DNA from 4 places in the Comamonas sp. CAH-2 genome. Region 3 is predicted to be linked to each of the others. Evidence: predicted binding sites of a transcription regulator. Region 3 holds the regulator's gene; each other region holds the start of a gene.
The links. Region 3 encodes sigma-54, which starts transcription at its own class of promoters, with help from an activator protein. Its sites were predicted from a motif close to TGGCANGNAANCTGCTTT; they were not measured.

Region 1: the regulator sigma-54 is predicted to act here: its motif matches at 1,852-1,869, upstream of FYM52_RS03505 (pilin).
Region 2: the regulator sigma-54 is predicted to act here: its motif matches at 1,635-1,652, upstream of atzF (allophanate hydrolase).
Region 4: the regulator sigma-54 is predicted to act here: its motif matches at 2,219-2,236, upstream of FYM52_RS12445 (CmpA/NrtA family ABC transporter substrate-binding protein).

What each region holds. Positions count from the first base shown of each region.
Region 1 covers NZ_VSWF01000003.1:61,844-66,385, forward strand. Annotated here, with positions in the region: gene FYM52_RS03500 (PglL family O-oligosaccharyltransferase) at 1-1,246, opposite strand, end outside; gene FYM52_RS03505 (pilin) at 1,299-1,808, opposite strand; gene FYM52_RS03510 (TerC family protein) at 2,209-2,892, opposite strand; gene sucD (succinate--CoA ligase subunit alpha) at 3,221-4,120, opposite strand; gene sucC (ADP-forming succinate--CoA ligase subunit beta) at 4,141-4,542, opposite strand, start outside.
Region 2 covers NZ_VSWF01000038.1:2,257-6,798, reverse strand. Annotated here, with positions in the region: gene gyrB (DNA topoisomerase (ATP-hydrolyzing) subunit B) at 1-1,472, shown strand, start outside; gene atzF (allophanate hydrolase) at 1,687-3,474, shown strand; gene FYM52_RS15855 (GntR family transcriptional regulator) at 3,559-4,242, shown strand; gene FYM52_RS15850 (alpha/beta hydrolase) at 4,300-4,542, opposite strand, start outside.
Region 3 covers NZ_VSWF01000025.1:20,615-25,156, forward strand. Annotated here, with positions in the region: gene lptA (lipopolysaccharide transport periplasmic protein LptA) at 1-424, shown strand, start outside; gene lptB (LPS export ABC transporter ATP-binding protein) at 424-1,194, shown strand; gene FYM52_RS13335 (RNA polymerase factor sigma-54) at 1,245-2,825, shown strand; gene FYM52_RS13340 (methyl-accepting chemotaxis protein) at 3,007-4,542, opposite strand, start outside.
Region 4 covers NZ_VSWF01000021.1:45,150-49,691, forward strand. Annotated here, with positions in the region: gene bioF (8-amino-7-oxononanoate synthase) at 1-313, shown strand, start outside; gene FYM52_RS12435 (5-carboxymethyl-2-hydroxymuconate Delta-isomerase) at 352-711, shown strand; gene FYM52_RS12440 (nitrate regulatory protein) at 788-2,059, shown strand; gene FYM52_RS12445 (CmpA/NrtA family ABC transporter substrate-binding protein) at 2,393-3,661, shown strand; gene ntrB (nitrate ABC transporter permease) at 3,688-4,542, shown strand, end outside.

The sequences.
Region 1 (4,542 bases), on a different contig from region 3:
AGCAGGCAAATACTTTGCGTGAAATAGCTATATAGCTGCTTTTGGTTTGTGGGGTATTCGCTTCAATGCAGCCTATGAGTAAACCTGCTGGAATTAAGAAATAAGCATATTCCAACGGAAACTCCAGCATGCCGTGGATACCGAGTCCAATTAATCCTGCTAATAGCCAGCCAGTGCCTGGGTGAGTGTAGTTGCGGATATGCCGGTAAATCCAAGCTATCAGTAGTGCGGCGAGGAAAATTCCTAGAGGAATGCCATTCCAGAGCATCAAGTCCAGCGCAAAATTATGGCTGTGCTCGAAATATTCTCTGCTGGAGGGATGGTCGACAGCCACCATTTGCTGGGCTGAGCCGACTTGCTGCCAGCCGTAACCCCACCAGGGTTCACGCCATAAAGCATCCAACATGGATAGCCAGTATGCCGGGCGAGTTCCTGGATGCATTTGGCTGCTAAAATCTCGGCCAACATTGAATAACAATAAATCATTCAAAGGCTGCCATAACAAAACGCTAGCACAAAATAATACTCCAAGCAGAGCTAACCAAGTCAGAGGAATCCGGTTGTGCATCCGTATATTTTGAATGCCACCCCATGTGATAAGTAGGGCGATTTGCAGCCACCCTGTGCGGGATTGCGATAGCAGCATGCCGCTAGCCAAAAATAAAGTGCCCAGCCAAAAACCGATTTTTCCAGTTTGCCGCTGCTCATACAGCCAAAAAATGGAGCAAACACCCAAAAAGCACAGAGTGTTCAGGTGATTGGGTTGGGCTACATTCCCAAATGGACGACTTCCGGGAGGCAGGTCAGCGCCGTAAATACCCAGTGTAAGCGCTTCCGTCCACTGTACCAGTGCTATGCTTGTGCTAATGATGGCGCTCAATGCGCAGCTACTGGTGAGAGCACGGATGCCTTCTTCGGATCCTGAGGATGTGCGTTGAGTTAACCAGTTTCCTAAGCATACCGCGATTATTGCATAGGAGGCATAAAGGCTAACCATGATGGCGTCACCCATGAAAAATAGATGACCAGTTGCCAGCTGTAGCCAGGGTAGACTAAAAATTGCTAAGAAAAAAAATAGGATTTTTCGTGATATATGTAGCTGAGGCTTTATTGTCCATAGACTATAAAATGCTAATAAAAATAGTCCTGTGATGGATGTTGATTCATTCCATGCAGAAAGCCATGGTGAATAATGATTGGGGAGGAGCCATCCAAAAAAAATCCATCCGCAGAAAAAATAAAGCATAAATGTGCAAAATAAAAGCGTGCCATGCACGCTTTTATTTTATATAAAACTATTAAATAGTTGCTTTGCAGGAGCCGGGCAAATATTTTTTGATCTTCGATGAGCTAGGGGTTCCGCAAACCCATTGATTGATCTGCACAGGCATGTCAGCTGCAGAATATGCATCTGTAGCTGCACCGCCGGCATCACGAGGTTCCAAAATCACTGTTTGGCCGTCAATGTCCGCATCGTTGAAGCCATGCGTTGTTACGGTGATGCGTCCATTTGCATCGGTGACCACACTGTATACATACTTGGTAGGCGCGGAGGCTGTCGATGGATTGGATGCGTTCACTTCACAGCCCCAACCGTTGGCCCCTGGGGCATTTGAAGCAGAACCAGTTTGATAAACCTCGGTGATGGTTGTACGGCATCCCGAAGCAGCCAGAATCACCTCAGACATCTTGGCTTTGATCGTGTAGTCCTTGTAAGCAGGCAGTGCCACGGCGGCCAGAATACCGATGATCGCCACCACGATCATCAGTTCGATCAGGGTGAAACCCTGTTGCATCGTACGCTTCATGAAAAGCTCCTTGGAGTGAAGAAAAATGAAATATGCAGGACTTGGTGCAATTGGCGTGCCAGCAAGCGGTGGCCGGGAAATGGGGCGTTAGTCTGTGTCTTTGAAAAATTTGCTTGCAATTCGGCGTGAAATGTCACTTTTTGGGGATGATTCGCGTCTTGCGGGTGACGTTTTTGTCATGCGGTTATGTGTCTATTGAAAAGATAGCTGTCTGCGCAAATCGGGAAAGCTTTTGAAGCACTAATCACGTTGCATTTCTTTTGGAACCTGCGGAGCCTGCTCTACTTTTTAATTCAACCGGATGCTGCTGGCCGGGCCGCGGCGCCAACCGCTCTGTAGCGCGCACCCATGAAAAAAGCGCCCGAAGGCGCTTGGTGGGACTGAGGGGGCTGGTGGCCACTCAGGTGGCTTGGCTGGTTTGGCGGGTTTGCATCCACTTGCCCACGGCAACGACCAGCAGGGCGCCGGCGGCGGCTGCCGCGTAGTGCAGCCAGGGGTGGGCCAGGGTGTAGCCATGCAGCAGGTTGTCGTTGACGATGGTCTCGCCGCCGACCCAGCCGATCAGGGCGGCGCCCAGGGTGATGATCACGGGGAAGCGCTCCATCAGCTTGATCATCAGGGTGGAGCCGAAGATCACCAGCGGGATGGAAATGGCCAGGCCGAGGACCAGCAGCACCATGTTGCCCTGGGCGGTGGCGGCGACGGCGATCACGTTGTCCAGGCTCATGACCAGGTCGGCGATCAGGATGGTACGGATGGCGGCCACCATGGAGCCATGGCCCTTGGCTTCGCCTTCTTCGTCTTCACCACCGCTGAGCAGCTGGTAGCCGATCCACAGCAGCAGCACGCCGCCGATGACCTGCAGGAACGACAGCTCCAGCAGCTTGGCGGCCACGATGGTCAGCACGATGCGCAGCACCACGGCGGCGCCGGAGCCGAACATGATGGCTTTCTTCTGTTGGGCGGGTGGCAGCGAGCGGGCGGCCAGGGCGATGACGACGGCGTTGTCGCCGGAGAGGATGATGTTGATCCAGACGATCTTCACCAGGCCGATCCAGAAGTCGGCGCTATTGAGAAACTCCATTTTTACTCCACTGTTATGAATTGAAAACGCCAGCCTGCGTGCGCAGACCGGCGTTTCTTGTTGGAAGTGGGCAGTTTACGCCCGGGTGGGGGGCGTGGCGTGCGTAGTTTTGCGTAACCACAGGCGCGGGGGCATCGCCAAATCCATGGGGGCATCACGCGCCTTCCGCACGCTGTGGGCGTGCAGCCAGGCCAGTGTGTGCCGGTCGCGGCCAGCCTTTCCTGCAGGGCAAGGGACAACCAGAGCACCTCGGTGGCCTGCGCACTGCACAAAAAAAGCCGCCCCGACAGGATCGGGGCGGCTGGGGGTCAGCAGGGCGCGCTGGGGCTTACTTCTTCAGCAGGCCTTGCAGCAGGCGGCCCATTTCGGAAGGATTGCGGGTGATGGTGAAACCGCACTCTTCCATGATGGCCAGCTTGGCATCGGCCGTGTCGGCGCCGCCAGAGATCAGCGCACCGGCGTGGCCCATGCGCTTGCCGGGAGGGGCGGTCACGCCAGCGATGAAGCCGACCACGGGCTTCTTCATATTGGCCTTGCACCACATGGCGGCTTCGGCTTCGTCGGGGCCGCCGATTTCGCCGATCATGATCACGGCGTCGGTGTCAGGATCGTCGTTGAAGGCGCGCATCACGTCGATGTGCTTCAGGCCGTTGATGGGGTCGCCACCGATGCCGACGGCCGACGACTGGCCAATGCCCAGTTCGGTCAGCTGGGCCACGGCTTCGTAGGTCAGCGTGCCGGAGCGCGAGACCACGCCGATGCGGCCCTTCTTGTGGATGTGACCGGGCATGATGCCGATCTTGATTTCGTCGGGCGTGATCAGGCCGGGGCAGTTGGGGCCCAGCAGCAGGGTCTTCTTGCCGCCGGCGGCTTCCTTGGCCTTCATCTTGTTGCGCACTTCCAGCATGTCGCGCACAGGGATGCCTTCGGTGATGCAGATGGCCAGGTCCAGGTCGGCTTCGACGGCTTCCCAGATGGCAGCGGCTGCGCCTGCTGGGGGCACGTAGATCACGGACACAGTGGCGCCGGTTTCCTTGGCAGCGTCCTTGACGGAACCGAAGATCGGGATGTCAAAAATGCGCTCGCCGGCCTTCTTGGGGTTCACACCGGCCACGAAGCAGTTCTTGCCGTTCGCGTATTCCTGGCACTTTTCGGTGTGGAACTGACCGGTCTTGCCGGTAATGCCCTGGGTGATGACCTTGGTGTCTTTGTTGATAAAGATCGACATGTTTTTATCTCCGGGGGCGTTTACTTGACGGCGGCAACGATCTTGGTGGCGGCTTCGGCCATGGTGTCGGCCGAGATGATGGGCAGACCGGAATCAGCCAGGATCTGCTTGCCCAGCTGTTCGTTGGTGCCCTTCATGCGCACGACCAGTGGCACGCTCAGGTTCACGGCCTTGCAGGCGGTGACCACGCCGTTGGCGATGGTGTCGCACTTCATGATGCCGCCGAAGATGTTGACCAAGATGCCCTTGACTTCAGGGTTCTTGAGCATGATCTTGAAGGCTTCGGTGACCTTCTCGGCCGTGGCGCCACCGCCCACGTCCAGGAAGTTGGCGGGCTCGCCGCCGAACAGCTTGATGGTGTCCATGGTGGCCATGGCCAGACCGGCGCCGTTCACCAGGCAGCCGATGTTGCCTTCCAGGGA
Region 2 (4,542 bases), on a different contig from region 3:
TGCCCGAGCCCAAGTTCAGCAGCCAGACCAAGGACAAGCTGGTCAGCTCTGAAGTGCGCGCGCCGGTGGAAGACATCGTCGCCAAGACGCTGACCGACTACCTGGAAGAGAACCCCAACGACGCCAAGATCCTGTGCGGCAAGATCATTGAGGCCGCCCGCGCCCGTGAAGCCGCGCGCAAGGCGCGTGAAATGACGCGCCGCAAGGGCGTGCTGGACGGCATGGGCCTGCCCGGCAAGCTGGCCGACTGCCAGGAAAAAGACCCCGCGCTGTGCGAAATCTACATCGTCGAGGGTGACTCCGCCGGTGGCTCCGCCAAGCAGGGCCGCGACCGCAAGTTCCAGGCCATCCTGCCCCTGCGCGGCAAGATCCTGAACGTGGAAAAGGCCCGCTATGAAAAGCTGCTGTCCAGCCAGGAAATCATCACCCTGATCACGGCCCTGGGCACCGGCATCGGCAAGGTCAGCGCCGATTCGGGCAAGAGCAACTCGGACGACTACAACCCCGACAAGCTGCGCTACCACCGCATCATCATCATGACCGACGCGGACGTGGACGGCGCCCACATCCGCACGCTGCTGCTGACCTTCTTCTACCGCCAGATGCCCGAGCTGGTCGAGCGCGGCCACATCTACATCGCCCAGCCACCGCTGTACAAGGTCAAGAACGGCAAGGAAGAGCTGTACCTCAAGGACGGCCCGGCGCTGAACAAGTACCTGCTCAAGATCGCGCTGAACCACGCCAGCGTGCACACCGGCGGTGCCAACGCCCGCACCATCGAGGGTGAGGAACTGGCCAAGCTGGCCGACATGCACCTGGCCGCCGAGACCGTGATCGAGCGCCTGTCCAACTTCCTGGACCAGGAAGCCCTGCGCGCCATCGCCGACGGCGTGAAGATCAAGCTGGACACCCTGGAAGAAGCCCAGGCCTGCGCCCCCGTGCTGGAGGCCAAGCTGCGCGAGCTGACCACCACCGGCGTTCCCGCCGCCGTGACCGCCGAGATCGACCCCGTCAGCGAGAACCCGATCCTGCGCATCAGCCGCCACCACCACGGCAACATCAAGAGCTCCATCCTCACGCAGGACTTCGTGCGCAGCCACGACTACGCCGCCCTGTCGGCCGAGGCCGAAAGCTTTGCAGGCCTGCTGGCCGAAGGCGCCAAGGTCACGCGTGGCGAAGGCGAGAAGGCCAAGACCGAAAAGGTCGGCGACTTCCGCCAGGCCATGCAGTGGCTGATCAGCGAAGCCGAACGCACCACCGGCCGCCAGCGCTACAAGGGTCTGGGTGAAATGAACCCCGAGCAGCTGTGGGAAACCACCATGGATCCGAATGTGCGCAGCCTGCTGCAGGTGCAGATCGGCGACGCCATCGAAGCCGACCGCGTGTTCACCATGCTGATGGGCGACGAGGTTGAACCCCGCCGCAACTTCATCGAAGACAACGCCCTGCGGGCCGGCAACATCGACGTCTGATCTCCAAAATCAGAGCTGTCTGCGCAAGCAGTACAAGGCTTGGAGCCCCAAAAGGCTTCAAGCCTTTTTTCTTGGTCTGCCGCTGCTCCAGGGCTGGTGGGCGATGCAGTCGCACCCCGCCGCAACTTCATCGAAGACAGCGCGCCACGCAGTCGCTGCAATTGGCACGCAATCTGCTTTAACTCCGCATCTTGTATACATCTGGGTATTCATCATGCTGATTGGCACATTCGACGATTGGAAGCACGCCTACCAAGGTGGCGCAGCGCCGGCTGCGCTGCTGGAGCAGCAGCGCCAGGCCTTGCAGGCCGATGACACGGCGTGGATCAGCATCGCCACGGCGGCACAGCTGCAGGCACAGCTGCAGCAGCTGCAGGCCCTGGAGCACGCCGTGGGCCGCGACCAGCTGCCGCTGTACGGCATTCCGTTTGCCGCCAAGGACAACATCGATGTGGCCGGCTTCACCACCACCGCCGCCTGCCCGGCGTTTGCCTATGTGGCGGCGCAGGATGCCGTGGCCGTGCAGCGGCTGCGCCAGGCCGGCGCCATCGTGCTGGGCAAGACCAACCTGGACCAGTTCGCCACCGGCCTGGTGGGCGTGCGCTCGCCCTATGGGGCCGTGCCCAACACCTTTGATCCCGCGCTGGTCTCGGGCGGCTCCAGCTCGGGCTCGGCCTCGGTGGTGGCGCGCGGGCTGGTGCCGTTTGCGCTGTCCACGGACACGGCCGGTTCGGGCCGCGTGCCCGCGGGCTTCAACCAGATCGTGGGGATCAAGCCCACACCCGGTGCCGTCAGCGGCACCGGTTTGGTGCCCGCCTGCCGCACGCTGGATTGCATCGGCGTGCTGGCCCTGAATGTGGCCGACAGCGCCCTGGCGCTGTCCATCATGGAGGGGCCCGACGCGCAGGATGCCTATTCGCAGGCGCGGCCCGCCATCGCACCGCACCGGCCGCTGGCACAGCTGCGGGTGGCGATCCCTGACGGGCGCCAGCTGGCGGCCGATTACGAGGCCGCCTTCACCCAGTTTGCGCAGCGGCTGCAGCCCCAGGTGGCCAGCGTGCAGACCCTGGCCTTCGACACCTTGTTCGAGGTGGCCCAGCTGCTGTACTACGGCCCCTGGGTGGCCGAGCGGGTGGTGGGTGCGCGCCGCCTGTACGAGCAGCAGCCCGAGGCCTTGCTGCCCGTGATCCGCCAGGTGCTGGACGTGCACCAGCGCTTCAATGCCGTGGACACCTTTGCCGCGCAGTACCAGCTGCAGACGCTGCAGCGCGAGGCGGAAAAGATCTGGCAGGACTGCGACGTGCTGTGCGTGCCCACGGCACCGCGCCACCCCAGCATGGCCGATCTGCAGGCCGAGCCCGTGGCCGCCAATTCCGAGCTGGGCACGTACACCAACTTCGTGAATCTGCTGGGCTGGTCGGCCATCGCCATTCCGGCCGCGCAACTGCCCAGCGGGTTGCCGTTCGGCATCACCCTGATTGCGCCCGCCTGGCGCGAGCCCGATCTGGTGCGCTGGGCCCAGGCCCTGGAAGCCCAGACCCCACTCACCGCCGGCGCCACGGGCCTGCCCACACGCACCCTGGGCACGCTGCCCCGCTGGCACGTGCCCACACAGGGCGAGACGATTGCGCTGACCGTGGTCGGCGCCCACCTGCGCGGCATGCCGCTGAACCACGAACTGCTGGCCTGCGGGGCGCGCTTCCGTGAGGCCACGCACACGGCGCCTCACTACCGCCTGTATGCGCTGGCCGGTACGGTGCCCGCCAAACCCGGCCTGGCCCGGGCCGAGGACGGGGCCGCGATCGCCGTGGAGGTCTGGGACATGCCCGTGGCCAACCTGGGGCGCTTTGTGGCCGGTGTGCCCGCGCCGCTGGGCATTGGCACGGTCACGCTGCAAGATGGCCGCCACGTCAAGGGCTTCATCTGCGAAGGCGTGGCCCTGGGTAATGCCCAGGACATCACGCATTTCGGGGGCTGGCGCGCGTATTGCATGGCGGCGTAACACCCTGGTGCAGGGCGTGCACCTGAATCAGGCACACCCTGCACCCGATACAACCGCATCCCCCCATTTCCGCAGGAGACGCCCGTGGCGCCCACCAGCCTTGCCAACATGGCCTACGACAAGCTGCGACAGGCTTTCGACAATTTTCAGTACGTGCCCGGAGACCGTTTCAGCGAAAGCGAAATCGGCGCCCAGCTGGGCATGAGCCGCACCCCCGTGCGCGAGGCCCTGGTGCGCCTGCAGCGCGAGGGCTATATCTCGGTCATGCCCAAGATGGGCTGGGTGGTCAACAGCATCGACTTCGCGGTGTTCGAGCAGCTGTACGACGTGCGCGCCGTGCTGGAGTGCGCGGCCGTGGACCTGCTGGTGGTGGCGCCGGACCTGGAGCAGCGCCTGGCCGCGCTGTGCGCGCTGTGGTGCGTGCCGCTGCAGGAGCGCCTGACGGACCAGCATGCGGTGTCGCACATCGATGAGCGCTTCCACATCGACCTGATGGAGGCCAGCGGCAACCTGGAGATGGCGCGCATCCACCGCGACATCACGGACCGCATCCGCATCGTGCGGCGCCTGGAATTCACGCGCAACTACCGCATCGACGTCACCTACGACGAGCACAGCCGCATCCTGCGCGCGCTGCTGCAGCACGACGGGCTGCAGGCCAAGGTGCTGCTGCAAAAGCACATCCGCGTCAGCCGCGACGAGGTGAAGAACATCACCTTGCACACCCTGCAAAATGCCAAGCCAAAAAGGCTGGAAGCGGCCGCCTGACCTGCGCGGACAGCTATGAAAAACGCGGACCGACCGTCCGCGCGGTGCAGGCGTGGGTCAGGCCCGGTCCAGCGCCAGCAAGGCCTGCAGAGCCACGCCCTGCGGATCGGCCAGGGCATTCAAGATACTGAAATGGTCCGCACCCGGCACCGCCAGACAGGCGCCCGGGGCCGCCTGGCGGTAGTGGGCAAAGGCCTGGGTCTGCGCCTGCAGCTGCGCCAGCTCGGCCGTTCCATACGCCAGCACCAGCGGCTTGTCGACCACCGGCAGGTGCATCGGGCTGAGCTGGTCCACTTCGGC
Region 3 (4,542 bases):
GGACGGCGAAGGCTACCAGCACGGCGTGGTCAAGGCCGACGCCGGCAAGCGCGCCTTCTTCCGCCAGAAACGCGACACGGCGCCCGGCGCCCCCGAAGAGTTTGTCGAGGGCGAGGCCGAGGTCATCGAGTACAACGGCCGCACCGACGATGTGAAGCTGATCCGCCGCGGCCAGTTGCGCCGCTACACCGGCGGCAAGCTCAGCGACGACATCATGGGCAGCGTCATTACCTACAACAACCTGACCGATGTGTTCACGGTCGACGGCGAAAAGCGCAGCAACCTGCCTTCGTCGGCACCCGCAGGCTCGGGCGGCCGCGTGCGCGCCATCCTGGCGCCCAAGGCCACGCCGGGCAGCAGCCCCGCGCCGGCACCGGCCCAGCCCTTGCAGCCGTCGGGTGGTCTGAACTCCCAAGGACAGTGATGGCAGAAGATTTTCGTGACGCGCGTGCCACCAGCAAGCTGGAGGCGCGCCACCTGGCCAAGACCTATGGCAGCCGCAAGGTGGTCAAGGACGTGTCCATGACGGTGCAAAAGGGCGAGGTGGTGGGTCTGCTCGGCCCCAACGGCGCGGGCAAGACCACCTCGTTCTACATGATCGTGGGCCTGGTGCGCTGCGATGGCGGCGACATCCTGATCGACGGCCAGTCCGTGGGCAACATGCCCATCCACCAGCGCTCGCGCCTGGGGCTGTCCTACCTGCCGCAGGAGGCCTCGATCTTTCGCAAGCTGAACGTCGAGGACAACGTGCGCGCCGTGCTGGAGCTGCAGACGGATGCGGCCGGCCAGCCCCTGGGTGCCGCTGCCATCGAGCAGCAGCTGACCAGCCTGCTGCAGGAGCTGCGCGTCGAGCACCTGCGCAAGTCGCCGTCGCTGGCGCTGTCCGGCGGCGAGCGCCGCCGCGTGGAGATCGCGCGCGCCCTGGCCTCCAACCCGCGCTTCATCCTGCTGGACGAGCCCTTCGCCGGCATCGATCCGATCGCCGTGATCGAGATCCAGCGCATCATCGGCTTCCTCAAGGAACGCGGCATCGGTGTGCTGATTACCGATCACAACGTGCGCGAAACACTGGGTATCTGTGACCACGCCTTCATCATCAGCGATGGCACAGTACTCGCCCAGGGCACACCCGAGGAGATCGTCGAGAACCCGGATGTGCGCCGGGTCTACCTGGGTGAGCACTTCCGCATGTAGTCTGGCCCGGCAGCGTCGGCAATCACAAGAAAGTTCGAGGGGGTACAGCGTTGAAGCCAGGTTTGTCACTGCGGGTCTCACAGCATCTGGCGCTCACGCCGCAGTTGCAGCAATCCATCCGGCTGTTGCAGCTGTCCACCCTGGAGTTGTCCCAGGAAGTCGAGCAGATGCTCGACGACAACCCGTTTCTGGAGCTGGCCTCGGACGACGCCCCGCGCGAGGAGTTCGGCCTGCAGACTGCGGACGAGCCCGCCCAGCACGAGGGCGCCTCGGCCGACGAAACACCATATTCCATAGCAGACAGCGCAGGCACAGCCAGCGCTGAAGGCCAAAAAGACCAGGAATCCTCGGCGCCCGACAGCGACGTGCCCAGCGACTGGGAGGGCGACGGCAGCGTCGACATGGCGCACGACGACAGCGAATGGGGCGGCGACGCCCCGGCGCGCGGCAACCGCAACGACGACGAGGATGCCCCCACGGCCCTGGACCTGGCGGGCGCGCACGAGTCGCTGACCGATTTCCTGCACCAGCAGGCACTGTCGCTGCGCCTGTCCGAGATCGACCGCTACGCGCTGCGCTTCCTGATCGAAAACCTCAACGACGACGGCTACCTCGAGGACCCGCTGCAGGAGTTGGCCGAGGGCCTGGCCGGCACCGACGACCTGGAGCAGCTCGACGAGCTGGTGCACCGCTTCACCGTGGCCCTGCGCCTGCTGCAGTCGCTGGAGCCCGTGGGCGTGGGTGCCCGCGACCTGGCCGAATGCCTGCGCCTGCAACTGCTGCACCTGCACCGCGAGGACCCGCAGGACGAGATGCTGGAGGTGGCGCTGCAGGTCTGCGCCCAGCCGCTGGAAATGCTGGCGCGGCGCGATGTGCGCAAGCTGATGCAGGCCTGCGGCCTGCCCGAGGCCAAGGTGCGCGCCGCGCTGGGCGTCATCGCCCGGCTGGAGCCCAAGCCGGGACGGCGCTTCACCGATGTCGAGCGCCACATCATCGTGCCCGACGTGATCGTCAAGAAAACGTCGCGCAAAGGGGGCGATGGCCTGGCGCAGTTCAGCGTGCAGCTGAACCCGGACGTGATGCCGCGCCTGCGCGTGCACGACGTCTACGCCAACGCCCTGCGCAGCCACAAGGGCAGCGACGGGCACGCCGGCCTGCAGCAGCGGCTGCAGGAGGCGCGCTGGTTCATCAAGAACGTGCAACAGCGCTTCGACACCATCCTGCGCGTGTCCAAGGCCATCGTCGACCGGCAGAAGAACTTCTTCGTGCACGGCGAGCTGGCCATGCGCCCGCTGGTGCTGCGCGACATTGCCGACGAACTGGGCCTGCACGAATCGACCATCAGCCGCGTGACCACGGCCAAGTACATGGCCACGCCGCACGGCACCTACGAGCTGAAGTTCTTCTTCGGCTCGGGCCTGGGCACGGAGACCGGGGGCAACGCCTCCAGCACGGCGGTGCGCGCGCTGATCAAGCAGTTCGTCGCGGCCGAGAGCCCGAAGAAACCGCTGTCCGACAGCCAGATCGCGGACATGCTCAAGGAGCAGGGCATCGAGTGCGCGCGCCGCACCGTGGCCAAGTACCGCGAGGCCTTGAAGATCGCCCCGGCCAACCTGCGCAAGGCGCTGTAGACGCCTTAGGGTCGGTGGCTGGCTATGCAGACACGGCGGTCGACTATCCAAAAAGAGAGCTGCTGGCGCTGCATAGACAAAGGGTTCAGATGGAAAACCATCTGAACCCTTTTTTGCAAGCGCGCGAGCCGCTCTTTTTTGAGAACCCCGCGGGCACGCGCAGCGCGTGCCCGGCGGTGCGTCAGCGCAGGGCCAGGGCCTGCGTGGCGGGCGCGTGGTCCAGCTTGAAGCCGCCGACCACCTCGGCCAGCTGGTGCGCCTGCTGCTGCAGCGACTGCGCGGCGGCGGTGGCCTGTTCCACCAGGGCGGCGTTCTGCTGCGTGCCCTGGTCCATCTGGCTGACGGCGCCGTTGATCTCGCCGATGCCGTTGCTCTGCTCCTGGCTGGCGTGGCTGATCTCCGCCACGATGGCGGTGACGCGGCGCACGCTGTCCACCACTTCCTGCATGGTGGCGCCGGCCTCCTGCACCAGGCGGCTGCCGGTGTTGACCTGGTTGACTGAGTCGTCGATCAGCTGCTTGATCTCCTTGGCCGCGGCGGCGCTGCGCTGGGCCAGGGTGCGCACCTCGCCGGCCACCACGGCAAAGCCGCGGCCCTGCTCGCCGGCACGGGCGGCTTCCACCGCCGCATTCAGCGCCAGGATGTTGGTCTGGAAGGCGATGCTGTCGATCACGCCGATGATGTCGACGATCTTGCGCGATGCGGCGTCGATGCCGCCCATGGTCTGCACCACCTGGCCGACCACGCTGCCGCCGTGCGAGGCGACGGAGGAGGCGCTGCTGGCCAGCTGGTTGGCCTGGCGGGCGTTCTCGGCGTTCTGCTGCACCGTCGCGGTGAGCTGTTCCATGGCCGCGGCGGTCTCCTCCAGCGAGCTGGCCTGCTGCTCGGTGCGCGAGGACAGGTCCTGGTTGCCCATGGCGATTTCCTGGCTGGCCAGGCGCACGGATTCCGAGGCGGTGCGGATGCGCAGCAGCACGGCGGCGATCTTGTTCACGAAGTGGTTGAAGGCGGTGGCGATCTGCGCCAGTTCGTCCTTGCCGCTGTTGTCCAGGCGCACGGTCAGGTCCCCCTCGCCCGAGGCGATGTCTTCCAGCGCATCGCGCACCATGGCCAGGCGGCGCAGCTGGCGGCTGACGGCCACCGACACCAGGGCCACGGCCGCCACCAGGCACAGCGCGGTGATGGCCGCCGCCACCTGCAGCAGGTGGCGCAGCGGCGCGGTGGCCTCGGCGCGGTCGATGCCGATGGCCAGCACCCAGGGCGTGCCGTCGACCTTGGCGGCATACAGCATCTGCTCGGCGTCGCCGATGGTGACGTTCGCGCTCTGGCCTTGGCTGGTCAGCTGCTCGATCAGGGCTGGCGTCAGGGCCGGTGCGAGGGCGCTCATGGGCTTGAGCACCAGGTCCGCCTGGGCGTGGGCCAGGATGTTGCCCTGGCCGTCCAGCAAGAAGGCGAAGCTCTTGGGGGTGGGCTGGATGCTGGTCACCTTGCGGGAGACCGTGTCCAGGTGCATGTCCGAGCCGACAACGGCCACGGTCTGCCCGTTGGTCACCACGGGCTCCACAAAGCTGATGGTCAGCTTGCTGGTGCTGGCGTCGACGTAGGCTGGCGTCAGCGCCGCCTTGCCTTCACGCACCGCCTGCTGGTACCAGGGGCGTGCCGTGCCGTCGTAGTTCTCGGGCATCGGGTGGCTGAAGACGTGGCGCTTGTCGGCAAA
Region 4 (4,542 bases), on a different contig from region 3:
CCGCATCCAGCAGCTGCGCACGGGGCTGCAGCCGCTGCTGGCGCGCACCGGCTGGCGCCTGCTTCCCTCGGACACGCCCATCCAGGCCCTGGTCATCGGCGACAACGGCGCCGCCCTGGCGCTGATGGAGGGCCTGCGCCAGCGCGGCCTGTGGGTACCTGCCATCCGTCCGCCCACCGTGCCGACGGGCACGGCGCGCCTGCGCATCGCCCTGTCGGCCGCGCACACGGCTGCGGATGTGGCCGCCCTCGTGGATGCCTTGGAGGTCTTGGAGGTCTTGGCCGATCGGGGGCCTGCCGCCGAGGCACAATGAGCGCCAACTTTTGCCCCCTCAATTCCAGGAGATACACCATGCCCCATATGTATGTGGAATACACCAACAACCTGCAAGGCCTGAACGAAGCCGCCCTGATGGAAGCGCTCAACGCTACCGTCTGCGGCCACCCCACCGTCAGCGACGAGGCCGATGTCAAGACCCGCATCGCCCAGGTGAGCCACTACCGCATCGGCCTGAACAGCGCCGGCCGCGCCTTCGCCCACGTGGAACTGCGCCTGATGGCCGGTCGTACGGCCGAAGTCAAGAAAGAGCTGTCCGACCGCATCGCCGCGGTGCTGAAGTCCGTGATTCCTGCGCAAGCCGGCCTGGAAGTGCAGCTGAGCGTCGACATCGTGGACATGGACAAGCCCAGCTACTTCAAGGGCAAGCTCTAAGCCCTGCCCGGGCCGCCGCAGCAGGGCGGCATGCGATTTGCATGGCAGCAGGCACTGACGCCCTGCCGTGACCACCATGTCCACTGCCCTGCACTACCTGATTGCCGCCCGGCAATGCGAAATTGACGAACTGCACCGGCTGCAGCGCACCAGCACCCTGGTGCGCCAGCTGGGCGAGTTGATCCATGCACTGCAGAAAGAGCGCGGCCTGTCGAACATCCTGCTGGCCAGCCACGGCCAGCGCGCCCGCCAGGCCCTGCACACCCAGGTCCAGGCCAGCACGCACAGCGCACGTTCCTTGCGCAGCGTGTTGGACACCCTGGACCTGCAGGCGCTGCGCGGCAGCCATGGCGCGCGCCTGTGCAACCACATTGCCTATGTGCTGCAGGGGCTGGATGCACTGCCGGCGCTGCGCGCCCGCATCGCCGCGCTGGACCTCAGCCCCGATGCCGCCACCCAGGCCTACATCCGCCTGATCGCTGGCCTGCTGGCCGTGGTCTTCGAGGCCGCCGACAGCGCCACCCACCCCGACATCTCGCGCCTGCTGATTGCCATGCTGCACTTCATGCAGGGCAAGGAGCTGGCCGGCCAGGAACGCGCCACCGGCGCCACGGTCTTCAGCAGCGGCACCAGCACCGCCACCCGCCAGCAGCACTGGCTGCACCTGATCGACTCGCAGGAGCGCTGCCTGCAGGTCTTTACCGAATGCGCCCCCGCCACCCCGCTGGCCCTGTGGCAGGCCGCCTGCATGCACAGCCCCCACCTGACCACCATCGAGCGGCTGCGCCGCATCGGCTGCACCTCACCCGCCGACGCCCCGCTGGACATGGAGCTGGGCGAGATCTGGTTTGACGCCTGCACCTTGCGCATGGACACCATGTACGAGATCGAGACCACGCTGGCCGACGAGCTGCTGCAGCGCTGCCACACCCAGCTGCAGGCCGCCCAGGCGGCCCTGGCCCACCCGCAAAGCATGCTGCACAGCGCCAGCGATGCGGCCGGGGCCCTGCCGGACTTCTTCAGCACCTCCAACACCAGCCTGGTGCTGCGCCCCGGCACCGACTACGCGCCCCAGCTGGGCCAGTCCGTGATGGCCCTGGTGCAGGAGCAGTCGCTGCGCCTGCAGGCCATGCACCATGAGCTGGAGACCGTGCGCACGGCGCTGACCGAGCGCAAGACCGTGGAGCGCGCCAAGGGCTTGCTGATGACCCACCGCGGCATGAGTGAGGCCGAGGCCCACAAGCTGCTGCGCCAGACGGCGATGAACCAGAACCGCCGCCTCATCGACGTGGCCGAAGCCATGCTGGCCATGGCCGACCTGCTGCCCCTGCCCGGCCACACCGGCTGAGCCCGGCAGCGCCTGCCGCCCGCACACCCGGGGCATGCGGGCGGCCACGCACCAAAAACAGGCTGTGTCGGCACCACTTTGCTGCATTGCAGCAACCGCATGGGCTACACGGGGCTGCACCGGGCCGCCCTGCCTGGGACATCCAGGGCCGGTGGCAGCTGGCACAGTTTCTGCTTCTTGCTTGGCGAATCTCGGCCAAAGGCGGTCAGGGATCCACCCATTCCCCCCTATGGACAACGGCGTCCCCATCCCCTGCCTGCAGGAAGGATCGGGACGCCGTTGTGCTTGGCGGGACCGTCTTTCGGTTTTGCCCACGCATTCAAGGAGCCCTCCATGGCACAGCTCGCCCCACACCGCCCCGCCGATCCTCAGGCCTCGCGCCGCCAGTTCCTGCGCCAGGCCGCAGGAGCGGCGGCAGGCACCGCCCTGTTCACCCAGCTGGGCCATGGTGGCGTCTGGGCCGCCGGCTCCGACGCTCCGGAAAAGAAAGAGGTCCGGATCGGCTTCATCCCGCTGACCGACTGCGCCAGCGTGGTCATGGCCTCGGTGCTGGGGCTGGACAAGAAGTACGGCGTCACCATCGTCCCCAGCAAGGAAGCCAGCTGGGCCGGCGTGCGCGACAAGCTGGTCAATGGCGAGCTGGACTTTGCCCATGTGCTCTACGGCCTGGTCTATGGCCTGCACCTGGGCGTGGGTGGCCCCAAGAAGGACATGGCCGTGCTGATGGGCCTGAACCAGAATGGCCAGGCCATCACCCTGTCCAAGGCCCTGGCCGACAAGGGCGCCGTGGACGGCCCCAGCCTGGCCAAGGCCATGGCCCAGAACCCGCGCGACTACACCTTTGCCGGCACCTTCCCCACGGGCACCCATGCCATGTGGATGCACTACTGGCTGGCGGCCGCCGGCATCAACCCGCTGTCGGGCGCCAAGCTGATCACCGTGCCGCCCCCACAGATGGTGGCCAACATGCGCGTGGGCAACATGGACGGCTTCTGTGTGGGTGAACCCTGGAACCACCGCGCCATCATGGACGGCATCGGCATCACCGCCAACACCACGCAGGACATCTGGAAGGACCACCCCGAGAAGGTGCTGGGCGCCACAGGGGACTTTGCCAACCAGTACCCCAACACCTGCCGCGCCGTGATCATGGCCATCCTGGAGGCCGGCCGCTGGATCGACGCCAGCCTGCAGAACAAGCTGAAGATGGCCGAAACCGTGGCCCAGAAGTCCTACATCAACACCAGCGTGGACGCCATCAACCAGCGCATCCTGGGGCGTTACCAGAACGGCCTGGGCAAGACCTGGGACGACCCCCACCACATGAAGTTCTTCAACGACGGGGCGGTGAACTTCCCCTACCTGAGCGATGGCATGTGGTTCCTGACGCAGCACAAGCGCTGGGGCCTGCTCAAGAGCCACCCCGACTACCTGGCCGTGGCCAAGCAGATCAACCGCATCGACCTGTACACCCAGGCGGCCAGCCAGCTCAAGGTGGCCGTGCCCAAGGACGCGATGCGCAGCAGCAAGCTCATGGACGGTGTGGTGTGGGATGGCAAGAACCCCGCCCAGTACGCCGACAGTTTCAAGATCAAGGCCTGAGGCCACCACGCTAACGGAGAACCCCCATGGTCAGCGCCGTCTTCCACTCCCCGCGTGAGCGTTCTGCCCCCGGCGACGCCCTGCACACCTCCCCAAAATCCATAGCTACCAGCGCAGGCAGTACCTTGTCCAAAGCCGAAAAACCCTTGACACCCACCGCCACCGCACCCGTCCGTCCCGGTGCACGCAGGCGGCTGGAGGCCCTGCTGGCCTGGGCCTTGCCGCCGGCCCTGGGCCTGGCGCTGCTGATCGGCCTGTGGTCCGTGGTGGCCAGCAGCACCGGCCAGTCCATCCCCGGGCCGCAGGCCACCTGGGCCCAGGCCGTCGAGGTCTTCAGCGATCCCTTCTACCGCAACGGCCCCAACGACCAGGGCGTGGGCTGGAATGTGCTGGCTTCGCTGCAGCGCGTGGCCCTGGGCTTTGGGCTGGCGGCGCTGGTCGGCATTCCGCTGGGCTTTGTGATCGGGCGCTTCAGCTTCCTGTCGCGCATGGTCAACCCGCTGATCAGCCTGCTGCGCCCGGTCTCGCCCCTGGCCTGGCTGCCCATCGGCCTGCTGGTGTTCAAGGGGGCCAACCCGGCCGCCATCTGGACCATTTTCATCTGCTCCATCTGGCCCATGGTGATCAACACCGCCGTCGGCGTGCAGCGCGTACCCCAGGACTACATGAACGTGGCACGGGTGCTGAACCTGTCGGAGTGGAAGATCGCCACCACCATCCTGTTCCCGGCCGTGCTGCCCTACCTGCTGACTGGCGTGCGCCTGGCCGTGGGTACGGCCTGGCTGGTGATCGTGGCGGCCGAGATGCTGACCGGCGGCGTGGGCATCGGCTTCTGGGTGTGGGACGAGTGGAACAACCTCAACGTCAAGAACATCATCATT